One region of the Thalassolituus sp. UBA3500 genome, then DNA from elsewhere that is predicted to be linked to it. Evidence: riboswitches for the same ligand, from Rfam matches in the RefSeq annotation. Region 1 holds a riboswitch; the other holds the start of a gene.
What was found. Region 1 has a riboswitch for thiamine pyrophosphate ahead of thiC (phosphomethylpyrimidine synthase ThiC). Riboswitches for the same ligand answer to the same signal wherever they lie in the genome.

Region 1 (8,100 bases):
GCAAAGTGGACTTCCACCTGCCATTCTTTGGGCAGGGCTCGGGCCATCTGCTTGCGGGCAAAGCTGGAGTCGTCACAAATCAGTACATTAAGGCTCATTCCGGTTCTTCACTTCCTGTAAGTCTGGTGAGAGGCAGCTGCAGACACTGCTGATGTCACTGAGTGCATCGCTTATGCCTTAAGTAATAGTTGCTCTCACTGACTACAGCAAGGAAGAACTCTGTAAAGATCAGCTGCGTTTGTCGTAAACCACAACCAGCTGGCGTGACAGCGCAAGAAGAGAGCCGTCAGCACGGTAGATGCGGGCAGTCGTGTGGGCATAGCCACCATGTGCTTCAGCAATGTCTACTTCGTAGTAAAGCCAGTCATTCGCCTGAAGAGGGGCGTCGCCTGCAGACGGTGAATCAAGAAGTTCCAGACTCCAGGTGATACTCGCACACGGAGCTACCGATTTCAGTTTCTGTAGCGTGGCTGGAGGCCAGGAATCAATCAATGCAACCAGATGCGCTTCGGTGAGGGGCCCGCTGCAGTCGTTGAAACGCATCCAGCCGTGGATGTGATTGTCTTTACTGTTCGAGAAGGGGAGTCCACCACTGACGTAGCTGAAGTCGATATGACGAACAAATTCGGGGGTAACACCCTGAATGTATCCGAGACGGGTGCCGCTGCCGGGCTCTCCGGGGTCGCTTTTGTCTGCAGCGACAACGACATCAGACTCCCGAGCTTTGCCGTAGCAGGCGCTGACCACGGTCGCGCAATCTTCGTTCTGGAGGACTTCTGCCTGCAGGTGTGAGACCGAGCGACCAGCTCTGAGGGCTCGCGTGGCGATTTCGTAAGGTTGTTCTGTCGTCAGTGCCCCGCAGAAGTGGATGCTAAGAGACCGTAGCGGCGCAGACTGGGGGTAATCGCGCTCCAGAGCTGTCAGGGCCAGCGCTGCCGACATTCCGCCAAACGTGGTCTTTCCCTGGCCCCATGAGGCATCGACAGCGGGCATCTCACCATTGAGAAGGGCTTGATAGTAGTGATCGAAAGAGGTCATTACGAGTCCTGTTTTACTATAAAGATCACCGTGATTGAGACTTGGTGATCATATATGTCAATTTAATAGCTCGGATACAGCATTGCTCATCAATTGAGTGACAAGTACCTTAACCATTCTGCTTTTAAGGAGCCCCTCATTATGTCAGATCAACTGACGCAGAGAGCTACCCGGTTTGTATCGGTTTTGCCGCATTGTCGCTTACTCAACATGACGGTGGAATACGCCGACGGTGAAAAAGTGATTCTCAAGTTGCCATACAGTGAAGCCATTATAGGCAACCCTGATAATGGCATCGTCGCCGGTGGCAGCCTGACGACCCTGATGGATACCGCGTGCGGTACTGCAGCCTTCAATTGTTTTGAGGATGGAGAAGTCTGTCCAACGCTGGATTTGCGCATGGACTACCATCGCGCAGCGAAGCCGGGTGAGAACCTGATTGGTGAAGCGCGAGTCATTAAGCGAGCCAACAGCCTGGTATTCACGCAAGGTGAAGTGCGACAGGAAAGCGATAACGTTGTTGTTGCTACATGTACCGCTAACTTTATGCGCATTGGTTTGCGTCTTGGTAGTAAGTAAGAGGACAAAACAATGACAGAAGCCATGCGCAAAATTCTGCAACAATGCCGTGACAACGGTGATTTCGATGCTGTAATCGATGCCGTCCCTTATGCCGGATTGCTAGGAATAAAACTGCACTCGATGGACCTGCAGCCGACATTTATTTTGCCAGCGAATAAAGACAATATTGGTAACCCCATACTGCCAGCTATTCATGGTGGTGTGATTGCAGGTTGTATGGAAACTTCCGCTGCTTTGCATCTTCTGATGACCATGGAAAGTATTGCGTTGCCAAAAATCATCGACTTTTCTATTGATTACCTTCGAGCCGGAAGACTCCAGGATACCTTCGTCAGCTGTCAGGTATGGCGTCAGGGAAGCCGGGTAGCCAACGTTGCTATTAATGCGTGGCAAACGGATCCCGGCGAACCCATTGCAACCGCACGAGCGCATTTTCTGCTTGTACAAGAGTAGTGTCGTGCTCTCGTTTGAAAAGACAACCCATGTAAATTAATTCTATGAAGCGCCTTGTCATCGCGGGGCGAATCGCCATACACTGATGGCGAATTATCTGTCGGGGTGCCTGACCGGTTATCAATGATAACCACACAGGCTGAGATCGCGAATGCGGGTCCCGTTGAACCTGATCTGGTTAGTGCCAGCGTAGGGAACAGAGATGAACTGCCGGGGCTCCCCGTGGTCTGTAACACGTAAATTCTGACGGTTGCTTAATGCGCTGAAAGAATTTCTCGTGTCATCTATTCTCGTCGCTGCCTGCCTGATCCTTTAAAAGGAAAAGAGCATGGCTGACAACACCAATACCGAATTTAACCTGACTTACGCCTATCCTGCGTCTGAAAAAATATATCTGGGCGGCACTCGCGATGACATCCGTGTCGGTATGCGCCAGATTAACCTTTCGGATACGACTCAGGCGGACGGCAGCAAAACGCCTAACTCTCCATTGCGTGTCTACGATACGTCAGGCCCATACACCGACCCTGCAATCACTGTTGATGTCACAAAAGGTCTGGCACCTGTGCGTGAGCAATGGATTGAAGATCGCGCCGATACTGAATTCACCGAAGCAACATCTCGTGAATCAAACAGGATTGCGATCAAAGAAGGTCAGCTTTCTCTGCGTCAGAGGGTTCGCAAAGCGAAAAGCGGAAAAAACGTCTCGCAGCTATGGTATGCACGTCAGGGCATCGTGACGCCGGAAATGGAGTACGTTGCTATTCGGGAGAACATCGGCTTGTCACAAGAAGGGATGGCGGCTGAGATCGCAAAGCAGCATTCGGGTAAACGTTTTGGAGCAAAGATTCCTGATTATATTACTCCCGAATTTGTACGTGACGAGATAGCGGCGGGCCGTGCGGTCCTTCCTTCCAATATTAATCATCCGGAAAGTGAGCCCATGATTATCGGGCGAAATTTCCGTGTCAAAGTAAACGCCAATATTGGTAACTCAGCTGTCACGTCAAGCATCAGTGAAGAAGTAGAAAAAATGGCCTGGGCAACCCGTTGGGGCGCCGACACCATAATGGATCTTTCGACAGGCGATAATATCCATGAAACCCGGGAGTGGATTTTGCGAAATTCACCTGTGCCAGTGGGCACTGTTCCGCTGTATCAGGCGCTTGAAAAAGTCGGTGGCGTTGCAGAAGACCTCACATGGGAGATTTACCGCGACACATTGATTGAGCAGGCAGAGCAGGGCGTCGACTACTTCACTATTCATGCTGGAGTTCGCCTGCAGTTTATCCCGATGGCGGCAAACCGTTTAACAGGTATCGTCAGCCGTGGCGGGTCGATTATGGCGAAATGGTGCCTGGCTCATCACAAAGAGAGCTTTCTCTATACTCATTTCGAAGAAATCTGCGAAATTATGAAAGCCTACGATATTTGTTTTTCGCTTGGAGATGGTTTGCGTCCGGGCTCAATCGCGGATGCAAATGACGAACCTCAATTCGCTGAACTACGGACACTAGGCGAGCTGACAAAAATAGCATGGAAACACGATGTTCAGACCTTTATCGAAGGTCCGGGCCATGTGCCAATGCATATGATTGAAGAAAATATGACAGAGCAGCTTGAGCATTGTCATGAAGCGCCTTTTTATACCTTAGGACCCCTGACAACGGATATTGCACCGGGGTATGACCACATCACTTCCGGTATTGGTGCTGCTCTTATCGGCTGGTATGGCTGTGCCATGCTTTGCTACGTCACGCCCAAGGAACATCTCGGTCTACCCGATAAAGAGGATGTAAAACAGGGGCTGATTACCTACAAGATTGCAGCCCATGCAGCGGATCTTGCTAAAGGTCATCCAGGGGCACAAATGCACGACAATGCCATGTCTGCAGCGCGATTCGAATTTCGTTGGGAAGACCAGTTCAATCTGGCGCTGGACCCAGATACGGCTCGCCAGTATCACGATGAAACTATGCCGAAAGACGGGCACAAAGTGGCTCATTTCTGTTCTATGTGCGGGCCTAAATTCTGCTCAATGAAGCTGTCTCACGATATTCGCAATCAGCGACAGGGCATGGATGAAATGTCAGAAAAATTCCGTGCAAATGGATCAGAGCTTTATGTCGATGCAGTAGAGTTCTGAGCGATGCCTTCAATTGCAATAATCGGCGCTGGTTTAATAGGTAAACTCCTCGCCTGGCAGCTAAGTCGGAGCGGGATGGAAGTGTCTGTTTTCGAACGCTCGAGTGAAGACAAGCCCGAAAGTGCGGCCTGGACGGCCGCTGCGATGGTTGCTCCTGTTGCCGAAAAGCCTTTGTGTCATCCTGAAGTCTTTGAGCTTGGTATGGAATCATTGACTCTGTGGCCAGTCCTGCTGGAAGAATTGTACCAGGACGTCGGAATTCGTGTGCCATACAGGCGTCGGGGCACCCTTGTCGTTGCGCACCCGTCAGACCAGGCCGAAATGGATCTGTTTAAGCGTGATATGGCGGCGCCGCAACTTCCGGGAAACTCTTACGCCGTAGCTCTTCATGATGCTGGGCTTCGTCAGAAAGAACCCGCGCTTTCTGATGAGTTTAAGCAAGGCTTCTGGCTGCCTGATGAAGCTCAGGTGGACAACAGAACCCTGCTCAGTGCGCTCCAGCTGGCAGCCGTCAGTCATGGTGCAGCCTTTTATTACGACTGTAATATTACCAGGACGGACGGTGGTTATTCTTTGGATGTCGCACGCCGTGAAAGTTCAGAACTGCAGCAGGCCGATATCGTAATTGATTGCCGCGGTGCGGGCGCGAGAAAAGATGCTGATCGTGTGATTCGTGGAGTGCGCGGTGAAACACTTTGGGTTTCCAGCCCGGGAACCGAATTTCATCGCCCGGTGCGTTTACTGCATCCGAGATATCACTTGTATATGGTCCCCCGCGGTAATGATTGTTACCAGCTGGGTGCAACCGAACTGGAAAGCGATGATTGTTCGCCGGTCAGTGTCCGTTCGGCGATGGAAATGTTGAGTGCTTTTTGGGTGTTATCACCGGGTTTTTCAGAGGCACGGATTTTGTCTATGGAGACTAACCTTCGTCCAGCAACACAAGATCACAGGCCTTGTGTAACGCTATCCAGTCATCCTAACGAGCCAAAAACACTGTTCGTGAATGGTTTGTTCAGACACGGGTTTCTAGTTGCGCCTGCACTACTAAAAAAAATCGAAAACTTACTGGCTGGTGAAGGATGGATGAAGTCGGTATTTAAATTATCCGAGCAAGGAGAGGGTGCATGATCGATATTGTAGTCAACGGCCAACCGATGCCGTGGGGGAGCGATAAAGACGTGAAGACTCTGATTATTGGTACGCTGAATTATCCAAGCGACGGTGGTCGTTTTGTTGTGGCACTTAATGGCGAGCTGTTACCCATAGAAAAATGGCCATCTACGATCTTGAACGACGGCGATATTGTTGACGTATTGGGAGCTATTACCGGTGGCTGATTCAGACGGACTTACCATTGCGGGCGAAGAAATTTCCAGTCGCTTATGGCTGGGCAGCTCAATGTACCCATCACCTGACCTGATGGTCTCAGCATTTGCCCACGCGCAGCCGGGCTTTGTCACCATGTCTCTGCGGCGACAGACCGCTGGGGATGTTGCTAACAATGATTATCACGAACGTGTTAGTCACTGGCTGGGAGCCAGTCAGGCTCGCTTACTGCCCAATACCGCTGGCTGTCAGTCTGCGAAAGAGGCCATTCAGCTGGCTGTTCTGGCCCGTGAGTTATTCAAAACTTCATGGGTAAAGCTTGAAGTCATCGGCGACGAATACAGCCTGCAACCCAATGTATTCGAACTGGTGAGTGCAGCGCGGGAGCTATCTGCGCAGGATTTTAAAGTCTTACCTTATTGCACCGATGACCTGGTGGTGTGCGAGGCCTTGTTGCATGCCGGTTGTCCGGCCGTTATGCCGTGGGGCGCACCGATTGGTACCGGTAAGGGGATTGTTAACCCGTATCAGCTGCGAACACTCAGGGCACGCTTACCCGAAGCAAAAATAATCATAGATGCAGGCATCGGTCGTCCTTCTCAGGCCATGCAAGCGATGGAAATGGGTGCCGATGGTGTTCTTCTTAATACGGCCGTGGCAAAGGCCGCAGACCCGGTAGCGATGGCAGGCGCTTTTGCTGCTTCGGTTAAGGCAGGTCGCACAGCGTATCAGGCTGGTTTTATGGCCGAGCGGGATATGGCCTCGCCGAGCACGCCTGTCGCAGGTCTGCCGTTCTGGCACCGTTCTGGGCGACAGAGAGCTGGATGTCAGAGTACGGGACGGCAGGACGTTGACAGAAAAGGTAAATCACAATGACTGATTACTCGTCAGCGGGTTACTTATTAGTTATCTGCGCGTCTGATAGCCGCGGTGGCGCAGGCTTGCAGGCTGCCCTGGCGCAGGCAGCGATCGCAGGGTGCGAATGTCGCAGTGTCGTTGTTGGCGTTACCGCGCAGAGTCATCAGGGTGTTGAGTTTGTCAGTACTGTGGATGCGGAAACGGTTAAGGCACAAGTTGATGCAGCGTTACGGGACGGTCGGCCCGGAGCGATTCTGATTGGCTGGCTGCCGCCCGAGCCGGTGTTGTTGCGTTATCTGTGCGAGGTGCTTGGCCACATTGACAGCGATGCTTCCGGAGAAGCAATCCCGGTCGTATGGGACCCTGTTGTTTCTGCGACTCTCGGTAATCTGCCTGCCGCCAACTCTGGCCTCGCTGATTTACTTCGCCATGTATCGGTGGTGACTCCCTCCCTTAACGAGGCGCGCTGGCTGGTGGCGGATTATTCTCTGAGCGCCAATGAAGCCGCGGCGGCTCTACAGGAAACAGGTGTGAAAACGGTCATTATTACTGGCGGAGATAACGAGCAGCAGCAACACTCCGCTTGGGTAACTGATCTGATATTCAGCTGTGCTGATAATGACTATCCGGAGAGTGTTGCAAGACCGTCGTTTGCACTTCATCAGCAGAGAGAGGCGATTCAGGCACACGGGACAGGTAGCCAGTTTTCAGCGGCTTTGGCGGTTCAGATCGCCAGGGGCACACGCCTCTATGATGCGATTGTTCTTGCTGCGGCCGCTGCGCGTCAGGCATTGATCGCGAGCACGGGGGCTCAAGACTCTGGTGTGGCTGGTATGGCCTACAGAAACTGCCTCGCCACTCCATTGCCGAGCAACGGTGAGGATTGGCCATTGATCAGCGATATCGGAACGTATCCGCATACCGATGCTTTTGAGCCTTATAGTCCGGGTCTTTACGCACTCTCTGAGTCACTCGAACATCTGGAAATGATACTCAGCATCGGGGTTGATACTGTCCAGTGGCGTATCAAATCACCAGGGCCTGAATATAGAAGTGAGACACGTCAGGCAATGGCGATGTGTCGCAGACATGGTGTCAGTTTCTGGCTCAATGATGATTGGCCACTGGCGCTTGAGCTGAAGACTGATGGCGTTCATCTGGGGCAGGAGGATCTGGTCTGCGCTGATATCGACGCTCTCTGTGCCGCGGGGGTGGGGCTTGGAGTCAGTACGCACACCGAGTGGGAAATAGCCCGCGCGCGTGCGCAGAAGCCCAGCTACATCGCTTTCGGGCCAGTATTTACTCCACTGTCTAAGCGCCTGCGATACCAACCACTTGGCGTGGATTGTCTGGACTCTTGGAGCAAAAAGTACCGGGCGTGGCCGCAAACCTGCATTGGTGGCATCGTTCCGGAGAATGCAGCTAGGGTAGCCTCAACCGGCGTTGGCTCTCTGGCCGTGGTGACATGCATCGCCGGCGAGCGGAATGACGAGCCTCTGATTCGACGTAATATTGCTGAACTGCGTGCAGCCCTTGAAATGTTTTCCTCAGCCCCAAAATAGAGCTCAGTACATAGCCCATGTCGAGCCTGCACCTGCGAGCTGGACGACAGGGCGAACACAGTAAAAGGGCTGATACGTCTGAAAGGAGAGATGAATGACTGCCGCAAGTAAAGAAACACTGGGGTTTAAGAC
Region 2 (8,100 bases), on a different contig from region 1:
ACGTACCGGATTAACCGTGCGGCTTCAGTGCTGGATCAAGATTCACACCGATAAATTTACAGACAAAAATCGCTTTGCCGTAGGTTTCCCAGCTCAGCTTCATTTCATCACGCAGCGTATTCATCACCAGATCATGATCACCGAATACCTGAGTGCTCATGGTATTGGTAACTACGGTCAGACCGTCGATGGTGTTCAGGCGATCAATAAAGCTTTTTATCGCCGGGAGATAGTCGTCAGCCAGAGGGTATTTGCTTATTTCTACAGATATTTCCATGGTGGTCTCCGGATGAAATGTAGACGTCGTTAAAGGTGCGCGGTGCGCACCTTACATGCAAGTAGGGTGGGCATTGCCCACCGCTTTGTCACTGTCAGAAGTAGAACTTGCCTTCGACGCCGTACGTCAGCGGCTCGCCGTATTGGTAATAAGGCTCTTCTGCATAACCTTTACGTGGGTCATTACCAAAACCACCAAATCCTCTCACCTGTGTATCACGATCGGTCAGGTTACGGCCATAGAGCGCCACTTCATAGGCAGGCTGACTGTAAGCGATACGGGCATTCCAGAGCACGTAAGCTTCAGAACGTTCGTCATGGCTGTCGGAAAAATAGAAGGCGTCTTTAGCTTCTCCGCCTACACGGAATGACAGCGCATCCGTCAACGCGTAGGTCAGCGCACTGGAAACGCTGTACTGAGGTGCATGTGCCTGCTGGCGACCGTCTTTTGATATTTCCTGTGTTACATCGTCGACGATGGTCTGGTAGGTGTAATCAACGAATTCGGTGATCAGGTAACCGTAACTCAGCAACCAGCTCAGGCGTGCAGTCAGGTTCCAGTCCGACTCCAGCTCAATGCCGTAGTTGCGCCCTTCGGCTGCGTTTGCCAAATAATCCTGAAACGACTCAGGCTGACCATTGGTATCCAGCACGGCGTATGAGCTTTTCACCTGCTGGTCTTTGCGCTGAATATAAAACGCGGCAATACGGGTTTTCAGATCGTTGTCGAGCAGCGACGATTTCAGGCCCAGTTCCAACGCGTTGTTGAATTCGGTATCAAATTCGCGATTGGCTTCAGAGATATCCGGATCGGTGTTGATGCCGCCTGCTTTATATCCTCGCGCCAGCGAGACGTACGCCAGATGATCAAACGACACGAGGGCTTCGAGAGTTACCTTGCCACCCAGCAGTGTTTCATCTGTGCTGCCTTCAATACCGTCGCTGTCGCGGTAGTCATTGGTCCAGTTTTCAACACGTAAACCAGTGATCAGACGGAGCGATTCCGACAACTGAGTACTCAGTTCGCCATACGCCGCAGTGGAGGTGGTCTCCAGTTCGCTTTCAAACGGTGACTCAAGGTAGGTGTAGTTACGGGTCAGATCTTCATTGCGCTGCATAGCGTAGATGCCAGCAACCCAGTCGGTGGTGTTCCCGAAGATGCGGCCATCGGTGCCAGACATCAGGCGGACATCCGCAGACTGACGATCGTAATCACGCAGGTACTGATCAAACGAGCTGTAACCGTCGAAGTCAGCAAGACATGGCCCTTGCGTGGTATCGCACGGATCAGGCTGGTAAACAGGGTCATCGTCGAGCCAGATGTACTCGCCATAAGCCCAGTCTTCGTCGTAGCTGTATTCAATGTCTGACCAGCTGCCGGTGAATTCTGTCTGGAGAATCAGCGCATCACTCAGTTGGGTGTCTGAGCTCAGAGCGAACGCATGGGTATCCTGTGCGTCAGTGCCCGGTTCATCAGAGTAGGTCTCACGGGTGTTGTCGAGGCTGAAGGCATCGTAGCCGTTGTCGATATCGGCGTAGAGGTAAGTTAACCCAAGATCCGTATCTTCGCTGACTTGAAACGCCAGCTTTCCGCGAGCCACTATTTCATCGATCTGTTCAACGTCATCACGGTTGAGCCAGATGTTGTCTGTGTAACCATCTGACTGGTAACCGTTGATGGCAATACGCCCCTGAACAGAGTCACTGATGCTGCCAGATACCGCACCGCCTAAGCCGTAGCTGTCGTAGTTGCCAGCGCGGGCCGACAGATACCCCTCGGTTTCTTTGGTCGGATCGTTGGAGCGGATGTTGATCATGCCAGCCAGCGCATTCGCACCGAAGCGTGTGCCCTGTGGGCCGCGGAGAACTTCCACCTGCTTCACGTCGAACAGTGTGGCAGCGCCGCCAAGGCCGGTCATATCGATACCGTCGATCACCAGACCCACGGACGGATTCACCGGGTCGATAAACTGGCTTCGCTCGCCGATACCGCGAATCTGAAAGAAGCGTCCACGAGACGCACCCGATGAATAATTCACGTTCGGCGCGAAGCTCAGCACCTGCTCCAGATGTTCGGCGCTGCGGGCGTTGATGTCGTCGCTGCCGACAACGGTCACGGCTTCCGGAATCTGCTGAACATCGGTCTGACGAAAATCGGCTTCGACGGTCACGGGGGTAAGTTCGACGTCGGCGTTGGCCAGCGTCGCCGCTGCGAGAATGGCGAGTGCCAGTGGCGAGCGTAGAGTTTTTGGTGTCATGGGTCTTCCTGTAAACCTTACAAATGCTGGTAAACAAAGACCCGGCTGTCGCGTAGCGGACTGAATAAACAGTGTCTGAAATGTCACGCAGCTGGTGAAGGCTGCCTTCCCATTCCTACGCCGGTACTAACCGGATCAGGTTCCGGGGTTTAAGCTCGAAGCTAATCTCAGGCTGCTTGTGGCAACCTCCCCCTGGGTATGGCGCATGGTAACTAAGCGTCAATACCACTGTCATCACCTTTTTTTACACTCACTATCTATTGATATGCGGGCGTAAAACCCTCATAACCTCTGTCAGACCCTTACTTGATTAGCGGAGAGCATAAAGATGCTTCGTATATTCCTCTTTCTGGCGACCAACCTTGCGGTTATCGCGGTTGCCAGTATCACGTTGAGCCTGCTGGGCGTAGACAGTTACTTTCAGCAGAACGGCACCGACCTGAATCTGCAGTCGCTGCTGATTTTCTGTCTGGTGTTCGGTATGGCGGGCTCTTTCGTATCGCTTTTCATCTCAAAGTGGATGGCGAAACGCGGTATGCGGGTTCAGGTCATTGATCAGCCGCACAATTCTGGCGAGCAGTGGCTGGTCAGTACAGTGAAAGAACTGGCGGATAAAGCCGGAATCGGTATGCCGGAAGTTGGTATTTTCCAGTCGGATGCGCCGAACGCGTTTGCCACGGGTTGGAATAAAAATGATGCGCTGGTGGCGGTCTCTACGGGCCTGCTGCAACGAATGAGCAAAGATGAAGTGAAAGCCGTTCTGGGCCACGAGATTGGCCACGTAGCGAACGGCGATATGGTCACGCTGGCGCTGATTCAGGGCGTGGTGAACGCCTTTGTTATGTTCTTCGCGCGCATCATCGGTAACTTCGTCGATAAGGCGATCTTTAAGAATGAAAATGGACCGGGCATTGGCTTTTTCGTGGCGACCATTGTGTCTGAGATTATCCTCGGCATTCTGGCCTCTACCATCGTTGCCTGGTTCAGCCGTCGTCGTGAGTTCCGTGCCGATCAGGCGGGTGCCGAACTGGTGAGCCCTGCGGCCATGGCGTCCGCGCTGATGCGCTTAAAAGAAACGTATGAGCAACCCAGTGAACTGCAGGGTGAGTTGGTCGCTTTCGGCATCCGAGGAGAGGGTAAGTTTTCAGCCCTGTTTGCGACGCACCCACCACTGGATGTGCGGATCCAGGCGCTGCAACAACGCTACGGCAATAGCCAATAAGGCGTTAGTCGCCGCCCTTTGACAGCAAAAAGCCCGCAGTCGCGGGCTTTTCTTATTGTATTTTCGTCAGTAGCGCATCGCGCCATGCATCAGAAATATCGCGGACCGTTTGTTGGTCAGGACAGATGTGAGGGTGCATCTTTAAGGTCAGTGTCAGCTGGCCGTACCACTCCGTCATTGTTGCGGAAATCGGGTAGTTGGCTGTGCCAGGGGCCACTGCAATCAGACGGAGGTTGTTTTGTTTGGGTGGGTTGTCCTGTCCGGGGAATGGCCAAGAGCCCATGTTGGAGCAATTGCCCATGTAGAACTGTTTGCCACTGGTGAGTCGATAAATGAGTTTTACACCCGCGTAACCCACGTACTTACCGATATTAGCAAGCTTCCAGTTGGCCCAGTGCTGCTTGGCTTTAAAGCGCTGACGCATCTGTGACTGCCAGCTTTCGGGAGTGGATACCGGATCTGTCAGCATGTAGACACCGGACACCTGGTTAAAGCTTTCTGTCTTAATGCCTGTGGCACCGCGCACGTTCATAGGATAAAACCAGTAAAAGGGCTTGTCGCCTTTTACCATACGTTCAGCGATGATATTGCTCAGACTTGAGTAGACCAGGCTGCCCGGAGCCACTTTGTGCTCCTTACACCATTGGTTCAGGCGGGTTGTTTCGTCCTCAGTCAGGCAGGCGACTTCAGGCGTGAACACGTCATTTTTGGAGTATTCGTAGGTTTTCTTCCAGTTTACGACTTTCTCGCCTTCCTCGGTTGGGAACTCTTTTTTCGCTTTAATGATTTCGCGCCAGCCCGGAACCTTGGTTTCATTACAGACAGGAAGCGGGGAGCAGGGGTAGCCCATCGGGCGGAGAATATTTGCGAAGCCTGCCATACCATCAGCATCTGCGTGCTGCCAGGTTTGCCAGTCAATGCTGTTGGTGTCTGGGTCGTACCAACCCCAGTAGATAGTGTCGTTGATGCCATACGGCTTACGCGCGTGGTACCACATGGCAATGTAGTCTTTTTCTGCCATCGGGGGCTTCCTATTATTGTTATTGTCGCCGAGCCACCAACTATAACGGATATCTTCAGTCAGTGGTATGAGACGACAGACGTCACTTCGAGACAAGTTGCGTACCAAGTCGCGACTTGCAGGTTTGACCTGAAATGCCTTATCCAGCTGCGCCATTCGCGCGAGTGATGACGTCAGGGGTAGGTCGACTGGGCTCTTCAGAGACTAGTTTATATATGGCATTCATCCACCCATCTGTTAACGGGCTAGCTCCATTGGCTTCTGATCGAGAGAAGGCCAACCTCAAATCTCTGTCTATACTTGAAAAGTTATGTTCCTGGACGGTGGTATGTACTTCGTCAGATTTCTCATTGCTGCGTTGGCCTATTTTGTTTTCGCCCGACTGGGTTCAGCGCTCGCAATCCCTCCAGATTATGCCGCCGCTGTTTGGCCAGCCGCAGGTGTAGCCCTGGCCTCTTTTCTTCTTTTCAGCAGAACTGTTGCTTTCACCGGTGTTATGGCAGGCGCCGTTTGGGCCAACCTGTACACCACCACGTCGGCACTGAATGAGTTGTCTGCAACTGCCCTTATCTCTGGTATCGCCATGGGGGCTGGTGCAACGCTGCAGGGGCTGTTCGGGGCTTGGCTTTACCGCACTTATCTGCCAGGCCGCAGCCGTTGGGATGAACTGTCTCACCTGGTTCGGTTCTGTTTCGTCGTCGTCGCGCTTGGCTGTGTGGTCAGCACAACGATCGGCAATATTACGCTGTACGTTAATGAGTTTATCGTCACTGAACGGCTGGCGTTTAACTGGATCACCTGGTGGGCCGGCGACGCGATAGGGGCGCTCTTGGTGACGCCTGTAATTATGGTGTTGGCTGCGCCTGAACATATCTACAGTCGTGATCGTAAAATTAAGGTGATGGTGCCAATACTGTTGATTCTTGCTGCCGTGTTCGGACTTTTCTATAAGTCCGTTGGTTTTAACCGGGAGCGGATCGTCAGTGATCTCAAGGCCTCAGCTGATGAGCTGTCACAACTCGTTGATGCTCGGTTAACTATTTCAGAGAACAAACTGATCGCTTACGCGGCATTATTCAGTGCAAGTGATTTCGTGACGCCCGAGGAGTTTGCGCGGTTCTCGGAACGTGTGATGTCTCGTGATGACGCCTTCTTCGGCGTTGGCTGGACGGAGATCGTTGATAATGCGGGGCGTGCGCGTTGGGAAGCTTTTTATCGAGATCGTGGCTTCGAGGGCTTCACATTCACCGAGTTTGCAGAGGGCGGTCGCCTGGTCGAGGCCAGTAATCAGGATCGATATTACCCGGTCTTATATATCTACCCATTTGAGCCAAATCGCAGGGCATTTGGCCTGAACCTTGGAGCTAATGCTGAGCGTAAAGCCGCGCTCGATAAAGCTGCAATAGAGCATGTGCCTGTCGCGACGGCCCCGATTGTTCTGGCACAAGAGACAGGAGAAAAGCAGGCCATTCTTCTCTATATGCCCGTATTTGATCTTGATGACGATGAAGAACTTGTAGGGTACGCAAGCGGCGTTCTGAAAGTGAGCGGGATTCTCGGAGAAAGCATCTTTCAGTCTCGTCAGGCCGGTTTGTACTTTAACCTATATGATGTGACGGACGGCGGGCGTCAGCCCATTTATGAATCCGCTGAGCAGGCGCATTCCAACCTACCAATGCACAGCTACGACGCCTATTTCGGCACACGTAAGTATCACTTACAGATATTTCCTGCAGAGAACTACATATATGGACGTAATGACTGGACCAGTTATGTCATCCTGACCGGCGGGTTTGTGATTGCGACTTTATTTCTGGTGTTTGTTCTGACAACGACGGGGCAGATTGAAACGGTTCGGCGGCAGGTTGAATTGCGAACGGCCGAACTAAGTGACGCTGTATCGCGAGCGAATGCGGCGAGCGACGCCAAATCCGCGTTTCTTGCCAACATGAGTCATGAGTTACGTACACCGCTGAATGCGATCAACGGATTCCTTAAGCTGGTTCTTGATACAGAACTGACGCCCGTACAGGAGAGTTACCTGCAGAAAGCGGATCTCGCTTCGGTCACCCTGCTCGGCCTGATTAATCAGACGCTGAACTACGCAAAGATAGAATCCGGCAATATGGAACTCGAGCAATCCAGTGTGCGTATGCGCCGCATTGTTCGGAAGATGGAGGCCCTGTTTGATCATATCGCTGACGAAAGTGCGTTGGACTTCAGGATTAAACTGGCGAACGATGTACCTGAAATACTTATCGGTGACGAATTGAGAATCGAGCAGATTATCCTCAACCTCCTGAGTAATGCGTTTAAGTTTACGCGTGAAGGTTACATAGATCTGAACATCAGCTATTGCGCAGATGATGAGAAATTGGAGGTTCGCGTGACCGACAGTGGTGTCGGTATTCCCGCTGATAAAATGGATCACATCTTCGCTGCTTTCGGACAAGCGGATGCTTCGATCAGCCGCCGCTACGGAGGCTCCGGCCTCGGTCTGAGTATATCCCGCAGGATCGCCATCATGATGAAAGGCGATATTCTGGTGAACAGTACTGAGAACGAAGGCAGTGAATTTCTGGCGTATATGCATTTACCGATTGGGGATGCAGCTAGTGATGATAGGGCAGGTCATGAAGGCTGGGGACAACTTCAGGGTAAATGCGCTCTGATCGTCGAGGACATCAAAGTAAACCAGATGATTGTTCAGGAGTTCCTCAGTAAACATGGTGTGAGCACACTGATCGCAGAAAACGGGAAAGAAGCGGTAGATAGAATGGCGGCTAAGCCGGCGGTCGACTTTATTTTGATGGATGTGCAGATGCCTGTTATGGATGGGTATACCGCGACCCGGGAGATTCGCAAGTTAATGCCTGAGATCCCCATCATTGGCATGACTGCTAACGCCATGGATGACGATAAGATGGCGTGCCTGGCGGCGGGAATGAACGACCATATCGCCAAGCCCATCGACCCGGAAAAGCTGATCCGCTGCGTACAGGCGGCGGTCAGCAAATGTACCTAAACGAGCCACCCTGAAGCTAAGTTGATCTTGCTTACATTGTTCCGCTGCAGAAACGTATTGTTCTGCTAGACTGTCTCCGTTTTGTAATAATTTTCAGGGGGCGGTATGACGCAGACCGATACCGGAGCACAGGTGCTCAGAAAAATAAAAAACGACCTGATTAAGCGCTACGCAGTCCGTAATAACCGTATTGCACTGACACAGACGTTGTCCACGCTTCTTCCTGTTATCGCTCTGACTTACGCCGGTATTGCTGCCCTTGATGTCTCAATGCTGCTTGCCTCAGGTATCGTGTTAC

Region 2: another riboswitch for thiamine pyrophosphate. It lies ahead of B2R29_RS16220 (TonB-dependent receptor); the one in region 1 lies ahead of thiC (phosphomethylpyrimidine synthase ThiC).

Annotation. Positions count from the first base shown of each region.
Region 1 covers NZ_DFQB01000024.1:11,013-19,112, reverse strand. The annotation lists gene B2R29_RS05130 (response regulator) at 1-98, opposite strand, end outside; gene B2R29_RS05125 (acyl-CoA thioesterase) at 229-1,038, opposite strand; gene B2R29_RS05120 (PaaI family thioesterase) at 1,180-1,617, shown strand; gene B2R29_RS05115 (PaaI family thioesterase) at 1,630-2,073, shown strand; TPP riboswitch at 2,165-2,286, shown strand; gene thiC (phosphomethylpyrimidine synthase ThiC) at 2,402-4,219, shown strand; gene thiO (glycine oxidase ThiO) at 4,223-5,350, shown strand; gene thiS (sulfur carrier protein ThiS) at 5,347-5,559, shown strand; gene B2R29_RS05095 (thiazole synthase) at 5,552-6,424, shown strand; gene B2R29_RS05090 (PfkB family carbohydrate kinase) at 6,421-7,968, shown strand; gene htpG (molecular chaperone HtpG) at 8,063-8,100, shown strand, end outside.
Region 2 covers NZ_DFQB01000060.1:154,722-162,821, reverse strand. The annotation lists gene B2R29_RS16225 (hypothetical protein) at 11-277, opposite strand; gene B2R29_RS16220 (TonB-dependent receptor) at 372-2,534, opposite strand; TPP riboswitch at 2,630-2,737, opposite strand; gene htpX (protease HtpX) at 2,863-3,756, shown strand; gene B2R29_RS16210 (hypothetical protein) at 3,809-4,777, opposite strand; gene B2R29_RS16205 (CHASE domain-containing protein) at 5,088-7,802, shown strand; gene B2R29_RS16200 (fatty acid desaturase) at 7,908-8,100, shown strand, end outside.